2 regions of the Streptomyces sp. WZ-12 genome follow, and region 1 is predicted to be linked to the other one. Evidence: riboswitches for the same ligand, from Rfam matches in the RefSeq annotation. Region 1 holds a riboswitch; the other holds the start of a gene.
What was found. A riboswitch is a leader RNA that binds a small molecule or an ion and turns the genes downstream of it on or off. The one in region 1 is predicted to bind magnesium.

Region 1 (4,507 bases):
TTGTTCTTCCAGCAGTCCTACGTCATCGACAAGCGCATCACCCCGCGCTTCATGAAGTACGAGAAGGCCGACCTGTGGATCGGCATCGCCATCGTGATCATCGGCGCCGCCGCCATGATGGGCCTGGTCGCCGCCGCCTTCGCCGGCACCAAGGGCTTCGGCAACTTCACCGACACCGCGGGCCTGATCACCGGCATCGAGGCCAAGGCCGGAAAGGTGGCAGGCGTCCTCTTCGCCATCGCCCTGCTGGACGCGGCGATCATCGGCGCCTTCGCCGTCTCCCTGTCCACCGCCTACGCGATCGGCGACGTGTTCGGGATGAAGCACTCCCTGCACCGGGGCATCAAGGGAGCCAAGGGCTTCTACGCCGTCTACGCCGGCCTGGTCGCCGCGGCCGCCACCATCGTGCTGATCCCCGGCTCCCCGCTCGGCCTGCTCACCCAGGGCGTGCAGACCCTCGCCGGCGTGCTCCTGCCCTCCGCCACGGTCTTCCTGCTGCTGCTCTGCAACGACAAGCAGGTCCTCGGACCATGGGTGAACGGGCCCAAGACCAACGCCTTCACCGCGGCGGTCGTCGGCGTCCTGGTGTCACTGTCGATCATCCTGACCGCCTCGGTGCTCTTCCCCGACATCAGCGCGAGCATGATCCTCGACATCATGGCCGGCTGCGGCGTCGCCGGGGTACTGGCCGCCGGCTACGCCTTCACCCGCCGGCGCACCGCCACCAAGGAAGACCCGATCGACCGCACCGGCCGCGAGTCATGGCGCATGCCGCCGCTCGTCACGCTGACCCGACCCGCCATGTCCACCGGCCGCAAGCTGGGCATGGGCGCCCTGCGCACCTACCTGCTGATCGCGATGGTCCTCGTCGTCATCAAGATCGTGCAGGTCGCCCTCGGCAACTGACCCACCCGCGCCGGCGCTTGACCATCCCCCGACCGGGGTGGCGGCGGGACCCCTCCCCACCCGCCGCCACCCCCCACCGCCCCCTCACGGAGGAGGGAGGCCCTCATGCGCCTTCTCCCGCACCTCACCAAGCTCACCGCACCGGCCCGCCGGCGGCACCACGCCACCGACGACCGACCCGCCCCGCACACCACCCACCACTCTTGCCCACACCTCCAGTTGACCCTGCACGACGGCACCGAGCGGGACTACCTGCTCGACAGCCCCAACACCTGCCCCAGCCCCACGGGGCCGTGCGCCAGGTACGAACCGCGCATCCACCTTGCCTACCTCCTCGCCCAGCAAGGCCACGACGCCCACTGGCTCGCCCACTACGCCGACCTGCCGCTATCCGCGGCCGAGCGCATCACCGCCGCCGCCACCACACCCCCGGGCAGATAGGGCCGACACAGCGAGGCGGTCGGCGACGCGGGCTCTCCGCCCCCGCGTCGCCGACCGCCTCGCTGCCGTATCTACGCGTGTTGTCGTTCCGCCGCGTGCTCAACCGCGCCGACCGGCCCCGTCGGTGCCGGACGGGCCGCCAGGTGCCGGGCGGCGGCGAGCAGCGACGGGAGGTGCGGGTTGGTGGTGCGGTAGAGCACGCGGTGGCCGCTGCGGCGGACCCCGACCAGGCCCGCGGCCCGCAGGCGCCCGAGGTGCTGGGAGACGGCCGCGTAGGGGGCGCCGACGCATTCCGTCAGCTCCCCGACGGCGAGCTCCTGGTCATCGGCCAGCGCCTGTAGCAACCGCAGCCGGATGGGGCCGGCCACCGCCTTCAACAACGCCGTCACGGCGGTGATTTCGGCGACCGTGAGCTCCGTGGTCGTCGTGCGCGCCGGAAGAAGGACAACGTCGGACTCAGTGAGCGCACGCACCGGACAACCCCCTCTCCATGGCGGAGGTGAGGGAACGCGGATCGTCGTGCCGGTCCCGGTGCCAGTGCAGGTCGCGCACGGGCGGCATGCCGGAGAGCATGTCGACGAGTCGGTCCAGCAGGCCGGTCTCCGTGCCGTCCAGGGTGACCAACATCTGCAGGTGGGTGGTGAACACGTCGGACGGGTCGACGCGCACGGCCTCGACGCGCGCACCGGGCCGGCTCAGGGCCAGCACGCACAGCGCGCGCACCTGGGTTTCGGCACCCTGGTCGCAATGGACGTGGAGGGTGACCAGCTCGTGGGGCCGGACGGCCGTCGCCTCGGTGCCGGGGCGCTTGGTCTGCTTGAGGAGGGTACGGGGCAGGAATCGCATGACGGTGGGTATCCCTTGCATGGTCAGCGTGACGGGACGGCGAAGCCCAACGAGCCGGTCGCCGGGCTTCCTTCATCAGGGGCGGGGCCCTGTCTGTGGCCGACGGTCAGGGGCGGGGCCTGGCCGTGGCCGACGGCTCGAAGGCGTAGCCGACCTGCCGTACGGTGCGGATCAACGCCCGATGCCCGGGGCCCAGCTTCCGACGCAGACGGGCGATGTGAACGTCGACCGTGCGCATGTCCCCTACGGCGGTCTGCTGCCACACCAGCGCCATCAGCTGCTCACGGCTGTAGACCCGGCGCCGGTTGGCCATCAGATGGGCCAGCAGCTCGAACTCCATGCAGGTGAGCTTCAGTTGCTGCCCGCCGACCGAAACCCGTCGGGTCTCGCAGTCGACGATGAGGCCGCGAATGCGGTGGATCGGCGCCCTGGGCAGGTCCGCGGGCTCGTGCGGCGACGACAGCGGGCGCGGAACGGTCGTGTGGCGTCGGCGCAGGTTGGAAGTCCGGGCCAGCAAGGCGTGACGGACCGGTCGGTGGTGGAGGTTCAGGAGGTTCATGGCTGCTTCCCTCGGATCGGGGTAGTGGTGGCGAAGGCCATGGCGAGACCCCGCCACGTGCCTGGTCTGGGAGAGAGGTTGCGGGCGTGCGGAAGCTGCCCGCCCTGCGAGCGCGCAGCCCGACCACCCGGGACGGCGAAAGCCGCACGGGTGCTGGCGGGGAGTGTTCGCGAACGCGTCGGGAGCGGGAGTGGTTACCGCATACCGGAGGCCAAGAAAGTCATATGGGTAAACGACCTACTGTGCCCCGGACCGCCGCAACCATCGCAACTACTGCAACTACTGCCGTCCATGTTTCTCGCCTCCTTCCGGCCGGGGCGCGCGAGCGCGCCGTACGACTCGGCAGCGAGCGGACCGGCCCGGACGGCCGGTTCACCCCTACTCGTCAGAGCTTTGGCACTGCACGGCGTAATCCCCGTACGGGGAAGCCACTTGGGGTCACCCCTTAGGTCGGGGAGACCTGTCCTGAACCTGGGCGTCTCTCGACGTCGTGGGGTCAGTGGCCTGTGTCCGTGCAGACGCCTCACCGAACGAGGTGCCTTCTTCAAACGTCCACAAGACTGCCTGATACTTGCACATCAACGCAAGTTGTTGACCAAGCCTTGACGGTCCCCTTCCGTACCCGACGGTGTGAGGGGCCCCCGGTTCAGTCGCCTGCGGCCTGCTCCGCCACCTCATTCACCCCATTCGCCTCGCTTGCCGTGCCGTCGGAGGGCGTTCCCTCGACGGGCCCGGGTTCCACGCCGACCCGCTCGGCGATCCTGCTCAACAGGGCGTCCTGAGCGGCGAGATGGGCCTGCATGTGCGCCACCTCGTGAAGGGTCGCGCTCGCATCGTGGAAGGTCGCCGCGGCACGCTTGTCCGCCGCGGCGGCCTGCACGTTCTGGCCGACCATGATGACGGACAACAGCACCAACTGCAGGAACGTCTGCGCCACCCAGGACACGATGGCCGACGCCCCGCCCTTGATCGCGTCCGGGAGGCTGATCAGGTCGAACAACGCAAACGCGTAGGCACACCACATGCTGCCCACGGCCCGGGTGATCAGGATCGCGATCCGCGTGTTGAACCGGGTGACCGCATTGCCCGCCGGGAGCTGATCGGTGACCTTCACCGGGCCCTGGGCGTCCCGCGAAGCGATGTGTGGGTGCGGCAGGTGCTCGTAGACCGTCATGCGCTGTCTCTCCGTCAAGGGGCGCTGCCCCGGCCGATGTTCCGCCATGTGAAATGAGGCCGGCGGTCGAGGCGAGTGACAGAAGAGGGAGGTCTGTCGACACGGGCGCCTCGGCGCTGTCTCAGCGGGCACACAGCAACCCGGCAACCCAACGGGAACGCCCCCGCCCGCCCGCACTCTGCCCCTTACCCACAACGCCACGCCTTGGAGCGGGAGTTGCGTAAGGACTGCGCAAGGATTCCGGCAACGGCACTGCTGCGGCCGGCAACGCAACGGTCCCCGGTGCCCGCCTCCCGTCTCCCCTCTGCGCGAGAACGGCCGCAGCACCCTGATGCGGTGCGCCTTCGACGGTCCGCCCACCTCGTGCGTGTGCACGGCCGCGGAGAGCCGGTCCTGCGCCACCGCCGCTTCCGCTGGCCGCATGACGTCCAACGTGGCGCGGCCACCACGGCGTTCTTGCTGGCGGCGCGCAGGGTCGCCGGGTCCGCGCAGTGGAGCGGCCGGATGCGGCGGGCGCCCGCCTGGTCGGCTGCGGGGCGGGTCAGTCCTGTCGTCGGGGTGTCTGGGAACGGAAGGTGTGC
Region 2 (4,507 bases), 510 kb from region 1:
GCGGGCGGCGTCCAACACCGACTCGGCTCGCGGGTCGAGCTCCCACCCGACGAGCACGGTGCCGATGTCCTCCCCACCCGTGGAGGCGATCATCAAACCGGTGTCCGCCGGCTCGTTGTCGGAGGCCAAACGGAGGCTCACCGCAGGCCGGTTGGCGCCACCGGCCGCGTCGTCGACGCCGCGCAGCGCCGCGGTCGCGGCGTGCCAGAGCCGGTCGTGGTCCCACGAAGACGTGCCGGGGTCGACGTCGAGGACCGTCCGCCGTGGGCTGCGCAGGGCTCCGGGGTGCAGAACCACGGTGTCCACGAGTTCCAGTCGGCGCAGCCGCTCGACGCTGCGGACCAGCACTCCGCCCTGGGCCAGGGCGCTGCCCACGGCGGCCGTGAAGGCCGTGGGGCCGTAGCGTGCCGCCTTCGGTGATCCGGCCAGGACCGCTTCCGCGGCACCGGCCAGGCTGCGGGTGAACACCAGCGTTGCGGCTGCTCCCACGAGGCTTCCCGTGACCGCGGTGTCGGCGTACTCCTCGCCCGGATTCCGCCGGAGCGGTGGCCGGGACAGCCCGGCCCCGGACAGGCTCGGCCGGTCCGGCAGGCAGAGGCTGTCGTGTGCGGCGTCGAACGCGGCGGCTCGGGCCAGCGCCTCCGCCAACTGCCCCGTCCGCAGCGCCCCGTCCAGCACGAGCGCGGTCGGCGACTGGCCCAGACCGTGCGTGGCGGCGTTGACCGCGGCCAGCACCAGGTCGGTGCCGGTCGTACCGAGCCGGCGGCGCAGCACGTCGCGGACCCGGGAGTCCTCCCGGAGCAGCGTCACCGCCGCGGTGACCAGCCGCGGCGACTTCTGCAACCGCATCACCTGTGTCGTCAACGCCGTGGCGATGCCCGCCGCGTCGCAGGCCAGGACCATCGCCGCAGCACGCACATCGGCGGCGCTCCCCGGGTGCGGAAGGTGTGGTTCCGCCGTCCCGTCGGAGTCTTCCAGTCCGTACCGGGCGGCCAGCTCCGTCGCCCGGCGTTCGACGGTGCCGACCAGGGCCTCGTCGGTCGCCCGCACCACCAGCCGGGACAGCCTGCCGTCCCAATAGGCAAGGAGGACATCGGGATGCTCCAGCAAGGCGGCGGCCACCTTCTCCGCAGCCTCCTCCAGGGGCGCAGTATCGGCGGCCCCGGGGTGCGGACGCAGGGGCAGTTGCAGACGGCTGCCGGCCCGCCAGCAACCGTCCGCAGGGGCAAGCGCGTTGCGGGCTACCCGGGCCATGCGCACGGCCGTCGCCGACGCCTCGGCCGCGGCGCTCGCCGCGGTGCGCACGCCGGTGGAGGAGAGTTCGGCAGCGCCTCGCCGGAGCGCGTCGGCCGGGGAAGCGAGATGCGTGACGACCCGGGCCGGAACGGCGAGCGCCACACCGAGGCCGGCCGCAGGCAGGCCGGTCAGTAATCGCAGAACCACTGTCCTACTTTCGCGAGAGAGCCACACCGGTCGGGACCGCGGTGCGGGGAGAAAGAGCCATGCCCGGGACGGCCGGGCGGCCGACGGATTGGTGGCGGGCGGGTCAGCCGGCCGCCTGCCTCGACGGCGTTTCGGCGTCGATCGGCACCGCGCCGTCGCGCCGGCCGTGCGCCTGCGGCGATCGCGACTTCCGCGCGCCCTTCGCCCGCTTGTCGGCAGTGGCAGGGGCCGTTGCCGACCGCTGCTGTGCACCGGTCGGCACGGCGTCTGCCCCGTCGCTCTTACCGGGGTTCTGCTGAGTCAGCCACACGACCGCGGCGCCTGCGGCCGCCACCGGCCACTCGACCAAGCCCACCGCACCCAGGATGCCGACACCGGCATACACCGCGACCCGACGCGTCGCGGGAGACACCGAACCGACCACCTCCAAGGCCCCGTCCAAGGCCCCTTTCGCCAGGGAGGCACCGGGGACGTGGTTCACCACCGCCTGTACCGCCCCCATGGGGCCCGAGCGCTCCACCGGGCGCGACGAGGACGGGGGAGGTAAATGGGCGCTCTCGCTCACAAGATCTCCTGTTTCCGGTACGAACACGTCACCAACTCGCCGTGTTCCCTTGGCGTTTACCTACGTCGCCTACGGTCTCCGTAAACGTGCCTTGACGCTGTCCGTGCTTGACAGTGTCCGTGCGCGTTCGTGATTCTCGACATGTGCAGCACCTCGTTAGGTGAGGCGTCTGCGCGGACACAGGCCGCTGACCCCGAACGTCGAGAGACGCCCCGGGTCAGGACAGCTCGCCCCGGATTAAGGGGTGCGCCCAAGCGGCTGCCCGGCCAACGTCGGCCGGGAATACGCCGCGCAGTGCTGAAGCTGTGACGAGAGAGGTGCCTACCCGCGTCGCGGAGGCTCCTCGGCCCATGTCCGGCACCCACGGGTGCCCAGGCCGCGAGGAGGTGAGGGGCTTGAGTCCCTGGCATAGTCCGGACCCCGTTTTTCCCAGGCCGACCCGCCCGTCACCGCCCGGCCGCCGCTGACGCCGCTCACCCCCCTCCACACGCCGCCCCTGCCCGCGAGGCGCTGAGGCACGGCGCGTGGTTGCTTCCTGCCGGTGTGCGCGGCCGGGCCCGTTCCCCCTCGGAGCCTGCTGTGCGCATTCACCTGACATGGCCCAACCTGGCCGCTACCGGCCTCACCCTCGCCGTACCCGACATCACCCCCGACGCGCTACGCCCCCTGCTGCGGCGGGCGTTGGCCCATGCCGGGCCCGTCGTGTCCAGTGCCGCCGACGCGGCGGGTGCGGGCCCCCTCGCCCGTCTGATGCTCCCGCTCGCCGTCTGCGTGGTGCAGCAGGCGCTCGCAGGCCCCGCGCACACTCCGGAACGCGCCCCCGGTGGCGGCTCACCCCAGGGGGCACAGTCTTAACCCCCGCACCTTCGCCAACCCCACTCCCCCGATCTCGTGCACCCTCCAGCAGCTCCTGGCGTTGTTCAGGCGAACCATGCGCCCGCGTAAGGGCGTTGACGCGGGGACAGTGCCGCGCCAACACCGATGCTCCGACGATCGGTCGCCCGGAGTCCCCACGGCAGACCGCATGGCGCGATGTCGGCCCAACTTCCCGCTGAGGCCGGCGCGTAGAAACACTAAAGATGCGCCGCCGTATACCCCGACGGCGTCAACTTAACCAATTCTTCTCGCCGTTCCGACGCACGTAGCGACTGCCGGAGTCGCGGCCGCATGCGCCTTCACATCAAATCGCGGCCCCACAGCGGCGATTCATCGAACACGCAACGCAAAGGCCGGAGCCCACCCACATCACAACAGAGCAAAAAGTAAGACAACCCTCCGATGACTTTCAGAGAATGGCGCGGAGCGCCGCCTTGCGCCCCATGTCGCACACACCGTGCCGGGCCGCACACGCCGTGTCGAAGCGTCCCCAACGGCGCTCCCGCAAGCGAGGTTTGAGGAGTAATTTGTGCCGGCTGAACACGCCGATCATGCCGATACCGAAGCCGCGAGCCGAAACTCGCTGAAAGTTGAAGAAATAACCGTCACCAACCCTGATGTGACGAGAAGGGCGATTGGCGCAGCGGCGATCGGAAACGTCACCGAGTGGTTCGACTTCGGTGTCTTCGCCAACCTGACCCCCGTGCTCACCGCGGTCTTCTTCACCGGCGCGGGTCAGACCATCGGCACGATCGGCACCCTCGGCCTGTTCGCCGTCGCCTTCCTGGTGCGCCCGATCGGCGGCATGTTCTTCGGCCCGCTCGGCGACCGCATCGGCCGCACCAAGGTCCTCTCCATCACCGTCATCATGATGGCCATCGGCACCTTCGCCATCGCCTTCATCCCCGGTTACGAGACCATGGGACCGGCCGCTCCCCTGCTGATGTTGCTCGCGCGGCTGATCCAGGGATTCTCCACCGGTGGTGAGTACGGCGGGGCGATGACCTTCATCGCCGAATACGCCCCCGACAAGAAGCGCGGATTCCTGGGCAGTTGGCTGGAGTTCGGCACCCTGACCGGCTATCTGTTCGGTGGAGTGGCCGGCCTGGTCATCCAACTGCCCGGCGTGATGTCCCACGAGGCCCTGCTCTCCTGGGGTTGGCGCATACCGTTCCTCATCTCCGGCCCCATCGGCGTCATCGGTCTCTACCTCCGCCTGAAATTGGAGGACACTCCGGCCTTCCAGGCGGTGGTCGCGGAGACCAAGGGCCGCGAGGGCAACCAGACCCTGAAGGAGATCCGCAGGATCTTCACCAACTACTGGCGGCCGATGCTGGTCTGTATGGGCCTGGTGCTGGTCTTCAACGTGGTCAACTACATGCTCACCACGTACATGTTGGAGTACATCGCCAAGTTCGCCCCCTCGGTGAGCGCCACCTGGGCACAGATCCTGGAGATCTCCGTCCTGGCCTTGGGCATGGTGCTCATCACCTTCGTCGGCCGGCTCTCCGACCGCATCGGCCGCAAGCCGGTGATGTACTTCGGCTGCGGCATGCTGATCCTGCTCGGCGTGCCCTCGGTGCTCCTGATCCAACAGAACACGCTGACCTCCGTCTTGCTCGG

Region 2: another riboswitch for magnesium. It lies ahead of PV796_RS37085 (hypothetical protein); the one in region 1 lies ahead of PV796_RS39400 (winged helix-turn-helix domain-containing protein).

Annotation. Positions count from the first base shown of each region.
Region 1 covers NZ_CP118574.1:8,965,252-8,969,758, forward strand. Annotated here, with positions in the region: gene PV796_RS39380 (NRAMP family divalent metal transporter) at 1-906, shown strand, start outside; gene PV796_RS39385 (hypothetical protein) at 1,012-1,347, shown strand; gene PV796_RS39390 (ArsR/SmtB family transcription factor) at 1,419-1,820, opposite strand; gene PV796_RS39395 (hypothetical protein) at 1,804-2,193, opposite strand; gene PV796_RS39400 (winged helix-turn-helix domain-containing protein) at 2,300-2,752, opposite strand; M-box (ykoK) riboswitch at 3,122-3,294, opposite strand; gene PV796_RS39405 (hypothetical protein) at 3,399-3,926, opposite strand; gene PV796_RS39410 (flavin reductase family protein) at 4,468-4,507, opposite strand, start outside.
Region 2 covers NZ_CP118574.1:8,452,399-8,456,905, reverse strand. Annotated here, with positions in the region: gene PV796_RS37095 (cation-translocating P-type ATPase) at 1-1,443, opposite strand, end outside; gene PV796_RS37090 (hypothetical protein) at 1,547-2,008, opposite strand; M-box (ykoK) riboswitch at 2,154-2,332, shown strand; gene PV796_RS37085 (hypothetical protein) at 2,588-2,863, shown strand; gene PV796_RS37080 (MFS transporter) at 3,504-4,507, shown strand, end outside.